Regions from separate parts of the Lysinibacillus sp. FSL R7-0073 genome, predicted to be linked through region 3. Evidence: riboswitches for the same ligand, from Rfam matches in the RefSeq annotation. Region 3 holds a riboswitch; each other region holds the start of a gene.

Region 1 (7,168 bases), 790 kb from region 3:
CGCTAATGTTGACTCTACATATGCGGTAGCCGCACCAATAAAAGCAATTGCCCACATCCAAAAGACAGCACCAGGTCCACCCATCCCAATAGCTGTTGCAGTACCGGCAATATTCCCTGTACCTACACGACCTGATAGTGCGATAGACATTGCTTGGAAGGAGGAAATCCCCTTTTCTGATTTCTCCCCTTTAAACATTAATACAAACATATCTTTAATAAGCCTTACTTGCAGGAATCTTGTAATGATTGAGAAAAAAAGCCCAATCAACAAGATACCATAAATAAACCAAGGTCCCCATAATATGTCATTCAATTTACCAACAACTACATCCATCTTACCCCTCCAATTTGAATTACCTTACTTTAAGTCACTATATTATTACACTTTTCAGAAAATTACAACATTATATTCAAGTAACAATAATTAAGTAAGTATCCTATTATTTGGAAGTTTTCGAAACTATTTTATTATATATCCAATCCGTCTAAGAGCATTATTGATAAAATCTCGAATATACATAAAAATCTCTTCACGCTCTACTTCATGAAATAAATTATGATAACAATTTGCCCATTCTTTAAATTGAAACTCCGTTAGCTCTTGTTCATGAAGCCAATTGCGCATTTGTCGAGTTTCCGTAATTTTATCTTTTTCAGCTGTCATAATTAACATAGGCATATTAGGAAATTCATGCTTAGGTAGCATAACTAAATTTTTCATCATCTGTTGAAGCTCACGATACCATTTGACTGAAACAACAGACATAAATGGTATATCATCCTTCATTTCCTCTCTACCCTCAACACTGCGCGTTAATGTCTCAAATGTCAGGTCATGAGTCAATTTAACATTTGCTGTTAATGCACTCAAACTCGTTAAAGCATTTGATAATTTACCTGGTAAAAGCTTCAAATGCAGCCAGGGTGATGTCAAAATAATACCTGCACACTCATACTTTTTCTTTTGCATGGTATGAAGAACTAAAGTAGCACCTAGTCCATGCCCTATTACAAAGGTTGGTAAATTATATGAAAAGGCATTCTCAATGAGATTTCTTGTATATTTATTGTACAATTTGAAGTCCTCATCATGGACACGCGCAAATCTTGCATTGATGCCATGATTCGGTAGATCCCCCATGACTATGTGGAAGCCTTCCATTCTTAATTTTTCTATAAGCCATGCATACCAACGGTGGTTTTCATAAGCACCATGAAGAATAGCAATCACAGCCTTTGCTTGTCCATCAGCTTCCCATTTCCACATTCACATAGTCCTCCTAAAAAATAATTACACTTTGATTATATCGAAATAACAGCACATTTTAATTTTATATTTCCTTAAAGTTGTGTATTTGATACGATAATACTATATCTACAGAAAGAAAGAGGCGATTCTCATGATTTATCCATTTAAAGATAAAACACCAAAGATCGATCCATCTGTTTTTATTGCCGATTATGCAACTGTTACTGGAGACGTAACAATTGGAGCTGAAACAACTATTTGGTTTAATACCGTGATCCGCGGTGATGTTTCCCCAACAATTATTGGTAAACGGGTAAGTATCCAAGATCTTTGCTGCTTACATCAAAGTCCTAGGTTTCCACTCATTATTGAAGATGAGGTAACAGTAGGCCACCAAGTAACTTTACATAGCTGTACCATTCGAAAAAATGCCTTAATCGGTATGGGCTCCATTATTTTAGACGGAGCAGAGATTGGAGAGGGTGCATTTATTGGAGCCGGAAGTCTCGTGCCTCCTGGTAAAGTCATACCTCCAAATAGCTTAGCATTAGGTCGTCCAGCGAAAGTTGTCCGAGAATTAAACGCTGAGGATAAAGAGGATATGGAACGTATCGTACGTGAATACGCAGAAAAAGGTCAGTATTATAAATCTCTACAAAAATAAAAGCTTATAAAGAAATTGATCCATTATAAAAAATCCCCGCTTTCCATGACAATTTTCAAGGAATAAAGGCGAGGCATTTTTGCAAAAAAACAAAAGGGGCAGAAAAGCCCCTTTTGTTCATAATACATTAGAATAATTTTCTAACGACTTCAGCACTTTAGCACAATAGTTTACAGACGTGCTTTTACGCGTAATGCGTCAGCTTTATCAGTTTGTTCCCATGGTACATTTAAATCTGTACGACCAAAGTGACCATAGGCTGCAGTTTGTTTATAAATTGGACGACGAAGATCAAGCATTTTAATAATACCTGCTGGGCGTAAATCAAATAGCTCACGAACCCATTCTACGATTTCGCTTTCCTTCACTTTTCCTGTACCAAATGTATCAACAGCAATGGAAACAGGCTGTGCCACACCAATTGCATAAGCCAGTTGTACTTCAGCGCGTTCTGCTAAACCAGCTGCTACAATATTTTTAGCTACATAACGTGCCGCATAGGCAGCTGAACGGTCAACTTTTGTTGCATCCTTACCTGAGAATGCACCGCCACCGTGTCGTGCATAGCCACCGTATGTATCAACAATTATCTTACGGCCCGTTAAACCAGCATCTCCTTTTGGCCCACCAATGACGAAACGGCCAGTCGGATTGATAAAGTATTTTGTGTTTGTATCTAATAATTCGCTTGGCACCACAGGAGCAATCACAAGTTGTTTTAGATCAGCCTGAATTTGTTCAAGTGTTGCTTCTTCATCATGCTGTGTTGAAATAACAATTGTATCGACACGTACAGGTACGTTATTGTCATCGTACTCAATTGTTACTTGTGTTTTACCATCGGGGCGTAAATAAGCTAGCTCACCAGATTTACGAACTTCAGTTAAACGACGTGCTAACTTATGAGCTAAGCTAATTGGTAATGGCATTAGCTCAGGTGTTTCATTACATGCATAGCCAAACATTAAGCCTTGGTCCCCTGCACCAATTGCTTCAATATCTGCATCTGTCATAGAACCCTCACGAGCCTCTAAAGCTTGGTCAACACCTTGAGCAATATCTGGAGATTGCTCACCAATTGCTACAAGTACCGCTAAGTTTTCAGCATCAAAGCCATATTTTCCACGTGTATATCCGATTTCTGCAACAGTATCACGTACAATACCTTTGATATCTACATAAGTAGAAGTAGTAATTTCTCCTGCTACTAATACTAATCCTGTTGTTACAGTTGTCTCACACGCTACACGTGCATTTGGATCTTCTGCTAAAATAGCATCTAAAATGGCATCCGAAATCTGGTCACAAATTTTATCTGGATGCCCTTCTGTTACACTTTCTGATGTAAACAGTCGACGTTTTGTCATTTAGTTTTCCTCCTATTACTCTTACAAAAAGTATTTGAATACGGTACTCATTACCCATGTCAAGTCCGCTCCTAAGGATTGAACTCTCAAGCCGCTGTTGTTGTCATTTCACTTTACGTGAAAAAATAACTGCTACTTTTAACACGAGGATTTCGAAAGATCCGTCATTATAATAAGGAAAGAACTACATATACTTACCTTTACATTGATTTTTAACAATAAAAAAATCCTTTACTCACGTTACTATACATGAGGAAAGGAATAATGACTTCGTTACCTTTCACTCTTATCGTTCAAGGGATTTTCCCTTGCATCAGGTTGGCACCAACGCATGTCGTGAAATAATTCATGCAGGTTGCCGGGTTTCACAGGGCCTGACCCTCCACCAGCTCGGGATAAGAGTATCCGTTCAATTTTCATGTTACTGAAAAGGTAGAACGTTGTCAAATATTTTCTTATGTATTACTGTATAGTAAGGAAGGAACAAATAATCGCCATAAAAATTTTCATTCTTGGGTGATGATGTAAACAGAAGAAAATTAATCCCTACAACATACCTAGCATCTTGTGGTAACATATGTGTGGCTCAAATTTTAGACAATTTACTGTAGCATTGAATGTTTTCTACTCGAAAAACATTATTTTTTGTCAGTTTATTGAAAAGTAATAAAAACTCTAAAATAATTTCTTAATTAGTATAGATTATTTAACCAATTGTGTTATACTATTTTTGAAATTAAGAAAAAATCCCTCTAAATCAAGGGAATACTATAAAAAAGGATGGTATTTAATCGATGAATTCAGTAGAAATTGCAAACGAACTGAAGGAATTATTAAGCGGCGGTAACATTAACGTTCAACTTTCAGTACCACAATTAGCAGAAAAAGCTACTTCTCGTGGTGAGGCAATGTTAACAGTAGATGGCGCAGTTCGTGCAGAAACTGGCAAATACACTGGTCGTTCACCTAAAGATAAATATACAGTAGAAGAAGAAAGCACAAAAGATCAAATTGACTGGGGTAAAGTCAATCAACCAATTTCCTCTGAAGTGTTCGATAACCTGTATGTAAAAGTAATAAAATATTTAAAAGAACAAGATGAATTATTTGTATTCAAAGGCTTTGCTGGTGCTGACAAAGATTCACAATTAAGCATCCAAGTTATTAATGAATACGCTTGGCACAACCTTTTCGCTCATCAATTATTTATCCGTCCAACTAAAGACGAATTAGCTTCGCATGTTGCAGACTTCACTGTCATCTCAGCTCCTAACTTTAAAGCAGATCCTGCGGTTGACGGTACTGCTTCTGAAACATTCATCATTGTATCACTTGAAAAGAAAATTATCTTAATTGGTGGTACTGAATATGCTGGTGAAATGAAAAAATCTATTTTCGGTATTATGAACTACTTATTACCACAACAAGGTATCCTTTCTATGCACTGTTCAGCAAACGTTGGTGAAGCTGGCGACGTAGCATTATTCTTCGGTCTATCTGGTACTGGTAAAACAACATTATCCGCTGATCCAGACCGTAAGCTTATCGGTGACGATGAACACGGCTGGTCTAATAATGGTGTATTCAATATTGAAGGTGGTTGCTATGCAAAAACGATCAACCTTTCTGCTGAAAAAGAACCAGAAATCTACAATGCAATCCGCTTCGGCTCTGTTTTAGAAAACGTAGCTGTTGATCCAGAAACTCGTATTTGTGATTATGATGATGGTTCATTAACAGAAAATACACGTGTAGCTTATCCGATTCAATACATCGAAAACATTGTTGATCCATCTGTAGCAGGTCATCCAAAAACAATCATCTTCCTAACAGCTGATGCGTTTGGCGTATTACCTCCTATCAGTAAATTAACAAAAGAGCAAGCTATGTATCACTTCTTAAGTGGTTTCACTTCAAAACTTGCTGGAACTGAACGTGGTGTAACAGAGCCAGAACCAGTATTCTCTACTTGCTTCGGTTCTCCATTCCTTCCACTTCCTGCAACAGTTTATGCAGAAATGTTAGGTCAAAAAATTGACGAACATGGCGCACAAGTATTCCTAGTGAACACTGGTTGGACTGGTGGCGAATATGGTACTGGTAGCCGTATGAAACTTTCTTATACACGTACAATGGTACGCGCAGCTATCGATGGTAAATTAACAAATGTTGAAACGACACAAGATGCTGTGTTTGGTTTACACATCCCAACAGCCGTTGAAGGTGTACCTTCACAAGTGTTAAATCCTCGTGAAGCATGGGCAGATAAAGCTGCATACGATGCAAAAGCTGCTGAACTTGCAGGCTTATTTAATGAAAACTTTAAGAAATTTGCAAACGTTTCTGAAGCCATCACTACACTTGGTGGCCCATTAAAATAACGACTAGAACAAGAAAAGGGAACGATATGATTCGTTCTCTTTTTCTTTCCCATAAAACATAAATGAAGCTAATTTAGGGAGATACATATGAAAAGAAAATACAAATTACTAGTAACAATCATTACTATATTATTGGCATTATTTATTGGTGCTGGTTTTTTTGCAGGCAACTACTTTTATAATCTGGCATTAAATCCGGATACTGATAAGACAGCTGTTCTAGATGCCCCCCATAATTTAATCGATAGCAATTCAAATGAAGCTAAAGAGAAAGAGGAACGTGAGCAATGGTTTAACAAGCATTATGAGGAGAAGTCAATTCAATCCTTTGATTCTCTTAATCTGCATGCATACGCTATCCAAAACAGCCAGCCCACGGACAAATGGGCAATTATCTTCCATGGCTATTCAAGTGATGGTACACAAATGACTAAGTATGCTAAACAATTTTACGATATGGGCTATCATGTGCTCATTCCTGATGCAAGAGGACATGGTCAGAGTGAAGGTGATTATATCGGCATGGGATGGCATGATCGTTTTGATGTTGTTTCGTGGATTGACAACATTGTAAACGTGAATGAAGATGCTGATATCGTGCTATTTGGGGTTTCGATGGGAGGCGCCACTGTGATGATGGCTTCAGGCGAGGATTTGCCCTCACATGTAAAGGCAATCATTGAGGATTGCGGTTATTCTTCCGTATGGGATGAATTTTCCTATCAATTACAAGCAATCTTTCACTTGCCTTCATTCCCAATTATGCAATTCTCTTCAGTCGTGACTAAACTAAAAGCAGGCTATACTCTAGGAGAAGCTAGTGCTGTTGATCAAGTAGCAAAATCGAAAACCCCCATGCTGTTTATTCATGGAGACAACGATACTTTTGTCCCTTCGACCATGTTGAATGACGTATATGAGGCAGCAAATGGTCCGAAGCAAAAATTACTTGTTGAAGGTGCTGGTCATGGCGAGGCGGAAAGCGTAGCTGGCGAGCTCTATTGGGAAACGATTCAACATTTCTTGGAAACTTATATGAAATAATAAAGTGCCCCTTCCTTTAGAATACCTATTCATCTCCGGATGATAGCTATTTAAGGAAGGGGCTTTAATTTTTTCATTTTCTAGTGCTGCTTCATCCATTCACAAAGAGCACGTACGGTTTCACGATTTTTAGCTGGCGGGTATTGATGTGCATAATGAAGGTCAAACCATGTTTCGTATGTTTTATTTGCATCCTCTAAGAAAAATGCCAATTGTCTAGCATGCTCTATATCCACATTCTCATCCTGATAGCCATGAATAATTAACACTGGAGCTGTTATATGCTCTACTTCGAACAAAGGTGTACGAGCATCATAGGCCTCCGGTAAACGGTTTGGTGTTCCTCCGATAACGCGTTTCATCATCCGTCGCATATCAGTACGTTCCCAGTAAGTGGCCGTTGCATCAGAAACCCCAGCCCATGTAACAACAGAAGTAATATCCCTTCGTAAAATTGCTGT
Region 2 (7,168 bases), 4.0 Mb from region 3:
ATATGGCATATTTAATTGCTGGGCAGCGCGCACAGCGGCAAGTTCACCTTCCTCGTGAACCATTCCGTTCATACCGACAGGGGCAAAGAGCAATGGCGTTGGGTATGTTTTCCCGAACAAATTAATGGATGTATGAACGTTTGAAACATCATTTAAGAAGCGGGGAACAATGGAGTATTTTTCAAAAGCTGAACGATTATTACGTAATGTTTGTTCACCGCCAGCACCTGAGCGAATGTAGCCGAATGGCCCAGCTGGAATTTTTTCCGCTACTGCTTTTTCTAAATCGGCAAAGCAAATGGGGAAGGGGGCTTGGGCAGTGATATTTTTTAAGAGTAGGTCACCATCAGTTGTATTTGTCATCGTTACTACCTCACTTATTTATTGAAAATAGGCTTTCTTTTATTTAAAAAAGCTTGAATACCTTCGTTATAATCATCAGAGCTAAATGAATCGAGAATCAATTGAGCCAGCTCATCACTCTCTTCATTTTCTCCATCTACGATAGCTTGAATTATTTTTTTACTACCTGCATTGGCAATAGATGATTTATTTAAAAGATGCTCAGCAAATTGCATAGTGGCATTTTCAATTTCCTGTGGCTCATGAAGGGCAGTAATCAAACCAATGCTTTTGGCTTCCTCTGCTGTAAAAATGTTTGCTGTGTATAAAATCTCTTTAGCCTTCGCGACACCAACAATATTAATAAGACGTTTAGTGCTTTCAAGATTATAGACAATCCCAATGTTCGCAGCGGTAATGCCAAGCTTACTCTTTGGTGTCGCCAATCTAAAGTCACAAGCATTGGCTAACTCTAAGCCGCCCCCAATCGCTAAGCCCTGAATCAGGGCAATCGTAGGATGCGGGAATTTATAGAGGGCATCAATGGCCTTTAAAGCTAGATCATTATAGGCTTTAGCATTATCCGCAGCATAACGAATATCTAAAAACTCACTAATATCAGCACCCGAGGAAAAGGCGACTTCATTGACACCGCGCACAATTAATAGCTTGATAGATGTCTCTGTACGTAACTGTTCTAGTTCGTCTATGATCGCTTGGAACATTGCTCTCGATAAAGAATTTCGTTTGTCAGGACGGTTTAACACTAGCGTTGCGATATAGCCGTTTTTCTCTACATAAATCTCAGTTGACATGGATAGCCTCCTCCTAGTCTTTCTTCAATTTGGCTGAAATGCGGTTACCTATGGATTGTATGCTTTGTACAAGGATGATTAAAATAAACACAGTTGCATACATGACATCTACCTCATAGCGTAAATGACCATAACGGTAGGCTAGGTCGCCTAAACCGCCAGCACCAACCATTCCCGCCATTGCTGTTGCGCCAATCAATCCAATTGTAGCGATTGTTAAGCCTAAAATAATGGATGGGCGTGCTTCGCGTAATAATACATGCCAAATGATATGGCGACGTTTAATACCCATAGCTGTGTAGGCTTCGACAACGCCCGAATCAACCTCTAAAAGCGCTGACTCCATCAGTCGTGCAATATAAGGAGCCGTATAAACTACAAGCGGAACAATAACGCCTTTAACGCCAATTGTTGTACCAACAATAACCTTTGTAAATGGTAAAATGAAGAATAGTAAGATGATGAATGGCACTGAACGGATAATATTAATGACTAAATTAAAAAATTGATAGAAAAATTTATTTTCGAAGGATTGACCAGGTCGTGTTAAAACAATTAAAAGCCCTAAAGGTATACCAATTAGAATCGAAAAGAATAATGAAATTCCGACCATTTGAAATGTTTCGATAATTGCTTTGCCAATAACCTCTGACCAATCATTAAAGAAATTATTCATGGATCTCTCCTCCTAACTCTTCCACAGTAACGCCATTCTCTGCAAAATAGGTTAGCGCCTTTTGAACAATGTTGGGCTCTCCGTTTAAATGCACCACAATATTACCAACAATGCCGTTTTTTAATTCAATAATATTGGCTGTTAAAATGTTTGGTTGTACATCATATACTTTGCTGACTTCAGCCAATAATGGCTTACCAGTACTTTCTCCAAGAAATGTTAAACGAATGACGCTACCTGAAACATTTAACTGCTCAATAAGAGAAGGAGTTAAGTTACGTTGTGAAATGGTACTTAAGAACTTTCTTGTAGTAGGGTGTTGTGGTTTTGCAAAGAGCTCGATAGCCGTACCAAATTCAACTACTTTCCCTGCTTCTAGAACAGATACCTCATCACAAACTTTCTGAATGACATTCATTTCATGTGTAATCAGTAGGATTGTAATTCCTAATTCACGATTAATTTTTAATAATAGTTCAAGAATAGCCTCTGTAGTCTCAGGATCAAGCGCACTTGTTGCTTCATCACTGAGTAAAATTTCAGGCTCTTGCGCTAGAGCGCGTGCAATTGCGACACGTTGCTTTTGTCCACCTGAAAGCTGATTAGGGTAGCTATCTAGCTTTTCTGTTAAACCTACAATTTCGGCATATTTAGCCACACGATTTTTGACGTCTGTTTCGTTATAACCAAGTAGCTTTAAGGGAACAGCAATATTGTTATAAACCGTTGCTGTCTTTAAGAGATTAAAATGTTGAAAAATCATACCGATCTTTTGTCGTGTTTGACGTAAGTCATGAAGTGAAAGGGTAGTAATATCCACATTGTCAATCAAGACTTTGCCTGCTGAAGGACGCTCTAGTAAATTAACACAACGAATCAGCGTACTTTTACCAGCACCGCTATACCCAATTACACCATGAATTTGCCCTTTTTTTACATGAAGATTGATGCCATCTACAGCCTTTATACTGCCTTTTTTCGTCTTATATTCTTTTGAAATATTTTGTAATTGAATCATCAGATTGGTTGCTCCTTTCTTAACTTCTAAAAAGCAAGAATCTGCGCGGTTTCCATAGTGGAAATTTGGCAGATTCTTTAGCTTATCGCACGTATTACCAGCTAGGGATTACAGAACCTTTGAATTCCTCTTCAATGAATTGGCGCACTTCATCAGATTGATAAGCCTCAATGAACTTTTTAATCGTTGGGTCGTTTTCATTTTCTGCACGAACGACAATGTAGTTCACATATGGAGAGTCAGTAGATTCTAAAAGAATAGAGTCCTCTTGCGGATTAATGCCAGCTTCCAGCGCAAAGTTAGTATTAATAGCAGCTACATCTACTTCACTAAGCTGTTTTGGAATTTGTGCAGCTTCTAATTCTATGAATTTTAAATTCTTTTTGTTTTCTTCCACGTCACGAACGGATGCTGTTAAGTCCGCTCCATCTTTTAATTTAATATAGCCTGCCTCTTGTAAAACAAAGAGAGCACGCGCTCCATTTGTTGGGTCATTCGGTAAGCCAAATGTTGCGCCTTCAGGAACGTCATCCAATGATTTATATTTTTCAGAGTAAATACCCATTGGATTTAAAATAGTTTTGCCAACCGGTACTAAATCTGTATCGTGATCTTTATTAAATGTATCGAGGAAAGGCTTATGCTGATAGCTGTTTGCATCAAGATCACCTTCAGCTAAGGATGTATTTGGTAAAACATAATCAGAAAATGATTTTAGTTCTACTTCTAGACCTTTTTCCTTTGCGACTTTAGCAGCTACCTCTGCAATTTGCTCATGAGGTCCTGAAGTGACACCCACGACAATTTTATTTTCATCGATAGCTTCGCTTTTTCCTTTACTATCTTCTTTAGAGCCACAGCCCGCTAGTGCTGCTACTAATGTAAGACTTGCTAAACCTACTAAAAATTTATTTTTCTTCTTCATGAAAACGACCTCCAAAAATTGTTTTATCGGTTTTTGAAAATAAAAAAAACTCTCTTACAAATTAAGAGAGGCTCATGAAAAAAGTCCTCTCTTATCTATCAAACGAATTTCGTTTGCAGGATTTAGCACCTTCCTTCATAAAAGGAGGTTGCCGAGCTTCATAGGGCCAGTCCCTCAGCTACTCTTGATAAGAGATTCATATTATATTTTTGTATTTCCGATAGAACTAATATAATTTATAGGGTATAGTAAGTCAATAAATATTTTTAAAATTTTTTATATTGTTATAATATTTTGTCGCGAAGGAGGGTGAAGAATGTCCGTAAGAGTTAATTATGGCATAGGTTCATTTGGTAAGGTGATTAGTGCTCGTCTTCTCATGGGAACAGACATTATTGAAGGAATTGAGGCACTTTGTGAAGAGAATAAAATTGAATCGGCAACCATAATTAGTTGTATTGGTAGTTTTCAAAAAAGTAGCTTTGTTTATTTAGTGCCAGATGAAACTTCCCACATTAAAGTTCGATTTAGTGATGTGGTCGAGAAAGAGGGGCCACTCGAGTTTATCCAAGGTTCAGGAGTTGTTTGTAAGCGTGATGCACAATATGAAACGCATTTCCATGGTTCCATGAGCGATCAATGGGGAGTGGTTTCAGGCGGTCATTTTTTAAAGGGTGGGAATATTGTCATTACAGCAGATGTAGTGCTGGCAGAAGTTCAGGGCATTCAGCATATCCGTCAGTTGGACGATGAAACAGGTCACATACAATTTTATCCATTAGAACATGGATTAGATCTTCCAAGGAAAATTGAAAATAGTAAGTCCAGTAGCTAGTGAAAGCTACTGGACTCCATTTTGTTCCATGCTAAAATAAGTTCAATTGCTCAATTCTATGCATGGCTTCTCGTAAACGTTCCTCGCTTACAAGCAAGCCAATACGCACATAGCCTTCCCCATATTGACCAAAGCCATTACCTGCGGCTACCGCAATATCAGCTTTGTCGAGCAATATATCAGCAAATTGTTCGCTAGTAAAACCTAATGGGACAGGGAGCCAGGCAAAGAAGGAGCCCTTTGGTGCCGTTACTTGCCAGCCGATTCTATGAGCTTCTTCGAATAGTACATTTCGACGACGCTCATAGGTAGCTCTTAGCTCATCTGCACATTCCTGTGAAGATGTAAGTGCAACAGCTGCTGCTTGTTGAATAGCAGGAAATTGACTACAAAACAAATGATCTTGAATAAGATTAATCGCGGCAATCAAATCTGCATTACCAACAGCAAAGCCTATACGCCAACCTGCCATATTATAAGTCTTTGATAATGTGTACATTTCGATTCCAACCTCTTTTGCGCCATTGGCCTGTAAGAAACTAATGGGTTTATTGCCATCAAATCCAATCGCACCATAAGCAAAATCATGTGATACGATGATATTATGCTCCTTAGCAAAACGAATGGTTTCTTCAAAAAATTCAAGTGTTGCTGTACCACCCGTAGGATTATTTGGGTAATTTAAGTAAAGTAACTTGGCTTTTTCCTTAACTTCTTTAGGGAGGGCATCATAATCAGGTAAGAAATTATTCTCAGCAAAAAGAGGCATTACTTCAAAATTTACATCACCTAATACAACTCCAGATAAGTAGTCTGGATAGCCTGGGTCTGGTAATAGCATCGTATCACCAGGATTTAACACAGCCAAAGGTAGCTCAACAAGACCAATTTTTGTGCCACCAAGAATGGCTACTTCAGTGTCGGGATCAATCTCCACATCATATTCCCGTTTATAAAAGTCAGCAGCGGCTTGACGTAATTCGCCGATACCACGGAATGGCGAATATTTGTGGTTTTGAGGATTTTCAGCTGCTTCCTGTAATGCTTGAATGATATGAGTAGGCGTAGGTTGGTCGGGATTTCCTTGCCCAAGATTAATCACATCACGTCCTTCTTCCAGGGCATTGTTTACTTTTTGGACGAGCGCCGCAAAAAATTGAGTGGGTAATTGCTGTAGTTTTTTAGAGAATTCCATGCATGATCACCTTTTTCAGAATATAATAATTATTATTGAAGAATATGAAGCAAATAGTAGTACTTTTTTTGTTAATTGTCTATAGGAGGAATTAATATGAAAATCGGTTGTATTCAGTTAAACATTGGCTTCGGCAAAGTAGAAGAAAATTTTACACGGGCAGAGGACAAGATTCGTGAAGCCGCAAAACTAGGGGCAGAAATTATTGTGCTACCGGAAATGTGGAATACGGGCTACGCACTGGAGAAGCTTCCAGAATTGGCGGACGTTAACGGTGAGCGTACAAAAGCATTTTTAGCACACTTAGCGAAGGAACTTAGTGTACATATTGTCGGTGGCTCTGTTTCCATAAAAAAGGGCGACAAGTTTTACAATACGATGTATACATTTGATAACAATGGAGTACTTGTTGGGGAATATAGCAAGGCCCATCTTTTCCGATTAATGGACGAGCATCTTTACTTAGAAGCTGGAGATGAAATGAATCGATTCGCGCTAGGACCTATTGAGGCGGCTGGTGTCATTTGCTATGATATTCGTTTCCCTGAATGGTTACGTGCGCATGCCCTTCAAGGAGCTAAGGTGCTGTTTGTACCAGCACAATGGCCGACACCAAGAATTGATCATTGGAAAACATTGCTGCAAGCCCGAGCGATTGAAAACCAATGCTTTGTTATAGCAGTTAACCGTATTTCGAGAAAAGTAGAAAACTTTAATGGGCAATCGATGATTATTCAGCCATGGGGTGAAGTGCTTTGGGTTGGTGCTGAAGACGAGGAAGTAGCAGTAATTGATGTAGATTTCTCCATCGTTGATGAAGTACGTGGAAGAATTCCTGTATACGATGATCGTCGACCAGGACTTTATCAAGATGTTGTGAAAGGATAATGAGATGGCACGTTTAAGGGGGAGAGCCTCTTGAACGTGCCTATTTTTTAACTCTTGTCATCAATTAAGGAGTTTGCAAGGAGCATAAATTCCAATGTGATGCGATTATGACCCTTCATGAAATTTTCCCCGAGTAAACTTTCAAGCTTTTTTAAGCGGTGATAGAGTGTTTGACGAACGATAAACAATTGGTTAGCAGTTTGCTGCTTAGAGCCATTTGATTGTAAATAGACTTGTAATGTTTCAAGAAGCTTGCTGTTATATTTTTCATCGTACTCAATAACTGGCTGTAAATAGTCGTTTATAACTTCCTTTAAATTCACCTGCATTTGTAATTTGTAGATTAAATGATATAAATGCAAATCATCATAAAAGAACGAGGAAGTTTGGACTTTGCGGCAAATATATAATGTTTCTAATGCAGTTTGATAGCTTTTAGAGATTTCTTGTACATCAGCTACAACTTTACCAACC
Region 3 (7,168 bases):
TGTTTATCCTGATGGGCAATCAGGGCCATCCAACTTTAGGCCTTATGCTTGTACACAGAAGGTGAGGGGACAAGAGGCGACATCGGAAGAAGGTCATCAAAGAAAGAATAAAACGATAGCGTATTTAAAAGAAAACGGTATTCCATACACAGATTCACTCCCGCAACTTCCGCCAATTGGAGCTTGTCAGCTTAAAGCCAAAGAGGATATTGCTAGGAGAGCTGTAGCTTTACTAATTGTTATTCAATTTGCTTGTGATGTGGCACAAGGAGAAAATGTTGAAGAATCAAGAGATTTCTTCATCAATATGTTGCATAAATATGAAGTGGAGGCAAATCTAACGGACAATGAAAGGGCCTTTTTATATGATCAACAACCAAATGCACAAGAAGCCATTAATATTTCATGGCAATATGAAGCTTATTGGATACTGATTTGGGTACTGGGATTTGTTAAAGAGCTTGATTTTCCTGATGAAGTATGTGATTGTGAGTACGCTATTCAAGTTATTTCTAACTGCGAAACGTTTGAGCAATTTTATCTTCAAATTATGATGCGTAGTCAGAAAGAAATAATGGATGAAGCCGACAAGATATTCAGATTACACTGGGCGTGCGTAGATAGTCGTATACAAGAACGACCGGCTCCTGTTGGAATGAATGAAAGTATTGTTATGGAAAGACGTAGAGCCTTATTCTGGTTGATCGGTCATCAAAACGAAGAGTGGGAAACGATATCAATGGATACTTAGAAAGTAATAGCAAACTAGGATACTAGTTTGCTATATTATAAAAGTTATTTTACATATGTTGGTTTATTCACCTTATCAATTAAAAGAATACCATCATATTGATCACGTGGAACAAGGCTTTCTTGTATAACTCCCCAGCTATAGGATAAGCGAGGTTCAAACATCCATGAATTACCACGTTCATTTTGACGACTACGTAAATCAATGAATGTGTAAGGTTTGTTGGCTGAAGATACAATATCTTCGATAGATCCTTTTATAGGTGGTAAAACGGCCATCGTCTCACCCATATTATTGGCAGTTTCTCCGCTTGTCATATATAGACCTAATACATAGCTATATTTTTTGTAGATATCTGGTAAACGTTCACCCATTAATTTAACTGGATATGGGGAGCCCATTACGTCCGATTGTGCCTTACGAACATGGTCATTATGCGCCCAAACGATAAACTTTTCTGTTGGATAAACTTCTTCAGCTAACCAAAGTAAGTTCTCCATCATCGCCTGATCGCGCCACTCCATTGTTTTTAAAAATGATTCATATATATTTTGCTCCATTTCGATATTGGACTGAATTGTTAGCTCTACATATTCGTCTGCCAAACGGATACGGTCTGCTAAAGTGCGCTCCATCAGTTTTACTATTTGAAGTTCATTCGGATAAGCCTTTTGAAGCTCTTTTTCTTTCATCTGAACTTGAGATTTTACTTGTTTATACACGTTGATAATAGCTGTTTTTTCTTTCTGGTAGCCTTTTAGATCTTTGCTAGAGCTCCACTCTGTGAGTTGCTTCTCGGAATCACTGAATTGCTGAGCCAATTGAGGATTTTGCAACCAATCCCCATTCGTAAATGCTCCTTGCTGTTGAATATCAAAGCCTGCAAGAACAAGAGGTTTTTCTGTAGCTTGACTTGTTTTTGCGTATTCAAATAGAGGTAACGTTTCTTTTGTCCACCATACTCCAAAAATAGCATCCTTCATTGTTTGTAGAGCAGCTTGTTTATCGATTTTTCCTTGGGCATTCATGACATCGCCCAGACCACTTTCAAAGGCTAGAACATTGTAGCCCATTTCCTGATGCAAAAATTGTATTAAACGTGTTTTAGCTAGATTAAATTGTGCGACACCATGAGAGCTTTCTCCTAAAAAGACAATGCGTTTATCGTGTAATAAGGGTTTTAGCATTTCTAAATCCTCAAATTTACTAGATGGGATTTTCTGCGCACTAATTGCTTCAGGTTGGATGGAAGACAGGCTATACGCATGATCGTTCGCCCATTTCTTCCAATCCTGTAATGTCTCATTAGAAGTCCTAGCCTGTTGCACCATGCCATAGTTTTCCTGTTCTTTTATTGCAGGGACAGCCGCTAAGGCACTAGTTATGCCACTGAATGCTATTAAACTTGTTAGTGCCATACTTATAATAACTTTACGTTTCCTATATATCTTCATTAAAAATCAGCCCTTTTCTTTATGTTGATATTTAGTATAGGGGGCAAAGTTTAAAGCATAGGGGGAGTTTGTTTAAATTTTGTTTAAATTTGGAATGGTTGTAAAAAAAGAAAGCATCTCCATTTGTAAGGGTAAGGGAAGAAGTACAAACGGAGATGCTCAGTAGCTATTTATAATGATACGTACTAGCTCTAACATGGTTACGTTGAATCTGGTTGAACCACGCACGATCCTTTTCCTCTTGTTTTAGGGTACCAATAATGGAGGAGGAGCAGCTCACACAAAGTTTTGCTTGTGTTATTTGTCCACATCTTTCACAAGGTGCACCCAAATTAGGGAAAATTGAATTTTTTAACTTTCCAGCTTTGACCCATTTATACAGTAGCTCAGATGATACACCTGTCAAAGTCACAACCTCTTCGTTTGTTAAATAACGATTATTTTTTCTTAATAAAAAATGATGTAGCTCTGAAAAAATATCCTCTTCTCTCACATCTATCTTTTTTTGAAATAGCAACATAACTAATCCTCTCTTCGTCACATCAATTCATGCTTTCATTAACGGTTATAGGTTGTTCATCATATTTATAATTTTCCCAACGATTACGTGCTTGCTTTCGATATTTTGGCGAGACATTCTTATCGGCAATTAATCTTGAAAATCCTTTTTTAGCTTCTGTCATATCACCAAGTCGGAGGCTTAGCTCGGCATGTAAAAATTGAATTCGCTCTCCACCTTCCTGGTTAGATGCAAATGATTTACTGTAAAAATCTCTAGCGGCAAAAAGGTAGCGTTTTTCAGATTCTTCGTCCTTTTTTAAACGATATAACCAGGCAATTTTTAAAGCAAAATTAGCCATCAAAAGCGATTCTTCCATTGATGCGCGAGATACTAGGTAGGCCAGCTTAAAGCTTATAATGGCATCATCGATTGTACGTTCCTGACAGATATTCATAGGTTTCTGTAGCTCTTTAATGTATAGTTCATCTATGAGCTGCATGAAAGGTCCGTATGTCCGCGTCATGGATTTATGGAAAGCAAACCCACAATGTGGGCACACAGCAACTTCATACAGCAAAGGGTTTAGGCCATCATAGACGGGCATGAAATCTGTTTGTTCCTCGATAATTTTATATCGATTTGGGCGTACTTTATACGTTGTAAAATGCTTTTTGCAAAATTTACAATCTACGCTACTTTCATAGTAGTAGATGTTAAATGCCATAAGAATCAACTCCTTTGCATGCTCTAGAATTATTATTTCTTTTGTTCTATTTATACGCAATCGATAATCGTTCAATGTATTTAATTCATTATCTATCATTTTAACAATTCTGTGTTCTTTGGTATACTCCTTTAGAATTATTAAAATAAAAATAATTCTTACATTTTTAGTTAAATATCATTAGAAATAAGCATGTAATAGTATTTATCGGTGTACTTAAAGTAAGTTATATAGTTCGAGTGGATTTTGTCGAATTATATACAATTTATTTTATAGACAATTCGAATTGTATAGTTCAAAAGTTTGGTGTGAAAGGGTGGAGGAAATGACATATAAAATAGTATTTTTTGATGTGGACGGTACTCTGATCAATTATGAGAATGGCGCTGTGGAAGAAAGTACAAGGCAGGCCATTCACCAACTACAGGATAAAGGGATTCATCTAGTGGCTGCGACAGGAAGGCCGTTATCCATGTGTGATGAGCTGAAAAGTTTGGGGATTGAAACCTTTATTACAGCAAATGGAGCATATGTAAAGCACAAGGATGTTGTCATACATAAAATTCCGATTGATAAGGGCATTGTTCAAAATGTTCAAGCTTTTGCACAGCAACAACAGCATTCCTTAACATTTTTTACCGAACAACTTACGATGAATGCTATACAAAATCCATTAGCCTTAAGCGCGATGCAAGAGACATTGTCTTTACATGATTTTCCCGTTAAAAATGACAGCATTATCGATGAAGAGGTTTTTCTTATGTGTCTCTATGCGGATGAACAGGCTGGAAAAAGATTAGCTTGTCAATTTTCGAATATATTACAGCAACGATGGCATCCTTATATTGTGAATGTCTTACAGCATGATGTGTCCAAATCGATAGCTGTAAAGGCTGTACTAGATTATTTTGAGATTAATTCTAAGGATGCAATTGCTTTTGGAGATGGAGAGAATGATATAGATATGCTAGAGCAGGTTGGCCTCGGGGTTGCCATGGGAAATGGTAGCCAAGCTCTAAAAAATGTTGCAGATTTTGTTACAAAGAAATCCATTGAAGGTGGCATAGATTTTGCTTTACGTCAGCTACACATTATTTAACGATATATAAGGTAGTAAATTGGATGCTTGAGAAACTCTTTGGATGATAGTTATGAATGTATAGAACAATGTGTTAGGTGGTTGGATAATGGCACAGCATGTGCAATCTCTAATTGAACATTACGGGTATTTTGGCATCATTGTGATCCTAATTGGAGGCATTGTTGGGTTGCCACTTCCTGATGAAGTATTTTTAACATATGTAGGCTATAGTGTTTATCGAGAAAGTCTTGAACATATCCCAGCGTTAGTAAGCGCTCTGATTGGCGCAATGGGAGGTATTACTTTAAGCTACTATATCGGCCGCCGATTTGGTTTACCGCTCTTGCAGAAATATGGGCCAAAGATTCATATAACTGAGCAAAAAATTGATTTTACTAAAAAAATGTTTAAGAAAGTGGGCCCTTTTTTATTAATCGTTGGCTATTTTATTCCAGGTGTACGCCATCTGACAGCCTACATTGCGGCTATTAATAATTATCCATATAAGAAATTCGCTTTCTTTGCTTATACAGGAGCATTTATATGGACTTTCACATTTATAACATTAGGAAAAGTATTGGGGGAGAAGTGGCGTTTCGTTGGCTACTATTTGTCCCATTACAGTATTTATGTCATCTTATTGTTTGTCCTTGTCATGTTAATGGTTTATTATCTATTAAAAAAAAGAAACGTACAAAAGTAAAGTCGGTATGATTCATACCGACTTTTTGTTATGGCAAAATGGCAAATGATCGTACGGGGAATCCAGATGCTTTTTCAGGCTTAGGTACAATATTAAAAATAATAGCCCCTTTTGGAGGAAGCTTGTCCAAATTAGTCATAAGCTCAATTTGATAAGTGTCTTGATCAAGGACAAAATATTCTCCATCCAATTTGCCGCTTTGACGGAAATCAGTAGCAGAATCGGTATCAAAAGTTTCGTGACCGATTGCACTTACTTTACGTTCCTTAAATAAAAATTGTAATGCCTCCAAGCCCCAACCCGGAATATGATTATGGCCATCCACATCTTTATTACTGAAGGCTTCTTTATCGGGCCAACGCTTACTCCAATCTGTTCGCAGTGCCACAAAAGTACCTTCTTCTATTTGTCCATATTGTGCCTCGAATTCTAGAATATCTTGTACACTGAGTGTAAAGTCATGATTACTAGTAGCCTCTTGTGATTTATTAATAACGATAAGCGGGAGAACGAGCTCCTTAAGCTCTAGTTCATCTAGAAAACGAGTATCTCTTACAAAGTGAATAGGTGGGTCAATGTGTGTTCCATATTGTCCGGGGAAAGTAAACTGCTGTGCGAAAAACCCATCATCATGAGAGAATAATGTTTCAAATTTAGCATCTTCAAACATGAAAAAATGAGGTGAATGTGGGCCGAAGGTATGTGTCAAATCGACCCATTGTTTTGATTTTAGTAAGTGCAATGCTTGTAAAAGTTCGTTAGACATTTAATTTCCTGCTTTCTAAAAGTAATGGTAAATAAAAAAGAGTCCTCTATAGAAGAGGACTCCCGGAATCAAACATGGGTAGTTCGTCTTCTCATCTTTCAGGCTTAGATTTTGCCAGAAGGAATTAGCACCATACTGATTGAGCTGGTTGCTGAGACTTCATCGGGCCGATCCCTCCGTCTCTCTTGATAAGAAATAGAATATAAGAATTTTCAGAAATAATATTACGAATACTTTAGCATATATTTTTATAGTTTACAACTTTGATAGGATTACAGGGTTAAAAATTTTATTTACCAATTCAAAATTAACGTTACTCTACAGCAACCACTATCCATGAGCTGTATTCTAAAATTGTCTGGTGTATAGTTGGTTTCGAATTTTGTAGTGATGCCTGTGGATGTAATCAATTTTTCGACCTCTGTTTTATTTGAAAGTTGTGCAGCATTTTTTAAATCATGCGCAAATTGTTGAGAACTATCAATTTTATCCGTAAGTAATTGCGCTTGCTGCATAATCGCCTTTATCCGCGTAGCTGAAGATATTAGTTTTTGTGTATCTACAGGGGGAAAGGGACTATTACTGGTCGGCATTGCTAAATGTTGAGAAAAAGGTCTAGCTGCAAGGTGATGGGCTGTCGACGGTATTGGGTAATGGTAGGGGTGAACAAAATACGGATAAGGATTATAATACAATTCAGTTCCTCCTATCCAAAAGCTGATATCTTATCTTATGTAGCATGATCTTTTTAGGTGTTTGGATAAAAATATTCCTGTACAGGAGTGTAAAATATAATATGTTAAATGACATGCTAAACAAACAAAAAAGGAAACCATGGCGTGCTTCCTTTTTGTACTTTAACCAAGAACATTTAATACATCATCTATTTTTTTGCTATGTGATAGGATTCCATAATTCATCCACGTTAAAAAGTCGACCTCATAAACACAGCTAGTCTTAACTGCACTTAGGTTTTTCCACATAGAAGATTTTAAAATAGTACGCTCTTCATGTTCATAAAAGGAGTGCTGCTTGTCGAAGGTGATAAATAAATGATCAGCGTCTAGTTGTAGCAGCTGATCTAATGTCAGGTGAGCTTTACGCTGATTAAGCGGTATTTTCCATACTAATGGATGAGGCGTTAAGCCTAAGTCACGGTATAGGATTGGCCCTGTATAACCGCATTC

The links. Region 3 has a riboswitch for S-adenosylmethionine ahead of MKY88_RS22470 (cyclase family protein). Riboswitches for the same ligand answer to the same signal wherever they lie in the genome.
Region 1: it holds a riboswitch for S-adenosylmethionine, as region 3 does, so the genes downstream of both, metK (methionine adenosyltransferase) here and MKY88_RS22470 (cyclase family protein) in region 3, are expected to answer to the same signal.
Region 2: it holds a riboswitch for S-adenosylmethionine, as region 3 does, so the genes downstream of both, MKY88_RS02200 (MetQ/NlpA family ABC transporter substrate-binding protein) here and MKY88_RS22470 (cyclase family protein) in region 3, are expected to answer to the same signal.

Annotation. Positions count from the first base shown of each region.
Region 1 covers NZ_JBBPAS010000001.1:3,683,846-3,691,013, forward strand. The annotation lists gene MKY88_RS18390 (alanine/glycine:cation symporter family protein) at 1-336, opposite strand, end outside; gene MKY88_RS18395 (alpha/beta hydrolase) at 463-1,269, opposite strand; gene MKY88_RS18400 (gamma carbonic anhydrase) at 1,403-1,915, shown strand; gene metK (methionine adenosyltransferase) at 2,086-3,282, opposite strand; SAM riboswitch class I at 3,566-3,684, opposite strand; gene pckA (phosphoenolpyruvate carboxykinase (ATP)) at 4,077-5,663, shown strand; gene MKY88_RS18415 (alpha/beta hydrolase) at 5,751-6,707, shown strand; gene MKY88_RS18420 (alpha/beta hydrolase family protein) at 6,788-7,168, opposite strand, start outside.
Region 2 covers NZ_JBBPAS010000001.1:462,138-469,305, forward strand. The annotation lists gene MKY88_RS02180 (alpha-hydroxy acid oxidase) at 1-363, opposite strand, end outside; gene MKY88_RS02185 (enoyl-CoA hydratase/isomerase family protein) at 378-1,157, opposite strand; gene MKY88_RS02190 (methionine ABC transporter permease) at 1,171-1,833, opposite strand; gene MKY88_RS02195 (methionine ABC transporter ATP-binding protein) at 1,826-2,851, opposite strand; gene MKY88_RS02200 (MetQ/NlpA family ABC transporter substrate-binding protein) at 2,946-3,776, opposite strand; SAM riboswitch class I at 3,865-3,970, opposite strand; gene MKY88_RS02205 (PPC domain-containing DNA-binding protein) at 4,093-4,611, shown strand; gene MKY88_RS02210 (pyridoxal phosphate-dependent aminotransferase) at 4,643-5,806, opposite strand; gene MKY88_RS02215 (carbon-nitrogen family hydrolase) at 5,903-6,694, shown strand; gene MKY88_RS02220 (PucR family transcriptional regulator) at 6,742-7,168, opposite strand, start outside.
Region 3 covers NZ_JBBPAS010000001.1:4,470,471-4,477,638, reverse strand. The annotation lists gene MKY88_RS22500 (DUF4272 domain-containing protein) at 1-751, shown strand, start outside; gene MKY88_RS22495 (erythromycin esterase family protein) at 796-2,205, opposite strand; gene MKY88_RS22490 (hypothetical protein) at 2,372-2,725, opposite strand; gene MKY88_RS22485 (DUF2225 domain-containing protein) at 2,748-3,431, opposite strand; gene MKY88_RS22480 (Cof-type HAD-IIB family hydrolase) at 3,757-4,530, shown strand; gene MKY88_RS22475 (DedA family protein) at 4,619-5,215, shown strand; gene MKY88_RS22470 (cyclase family protein) at 5,244-5,981, opposite strand; SAM riboswitch class I at 6,070-6,176, opposite strand; gene MKY88_RS22465 (hypothetical protein) at 6,275-6,676, opposite strand; gene MKY88_RS22460 (AraC family transcriptional regulator) at 6,839-7,168, opposite strand, start outside.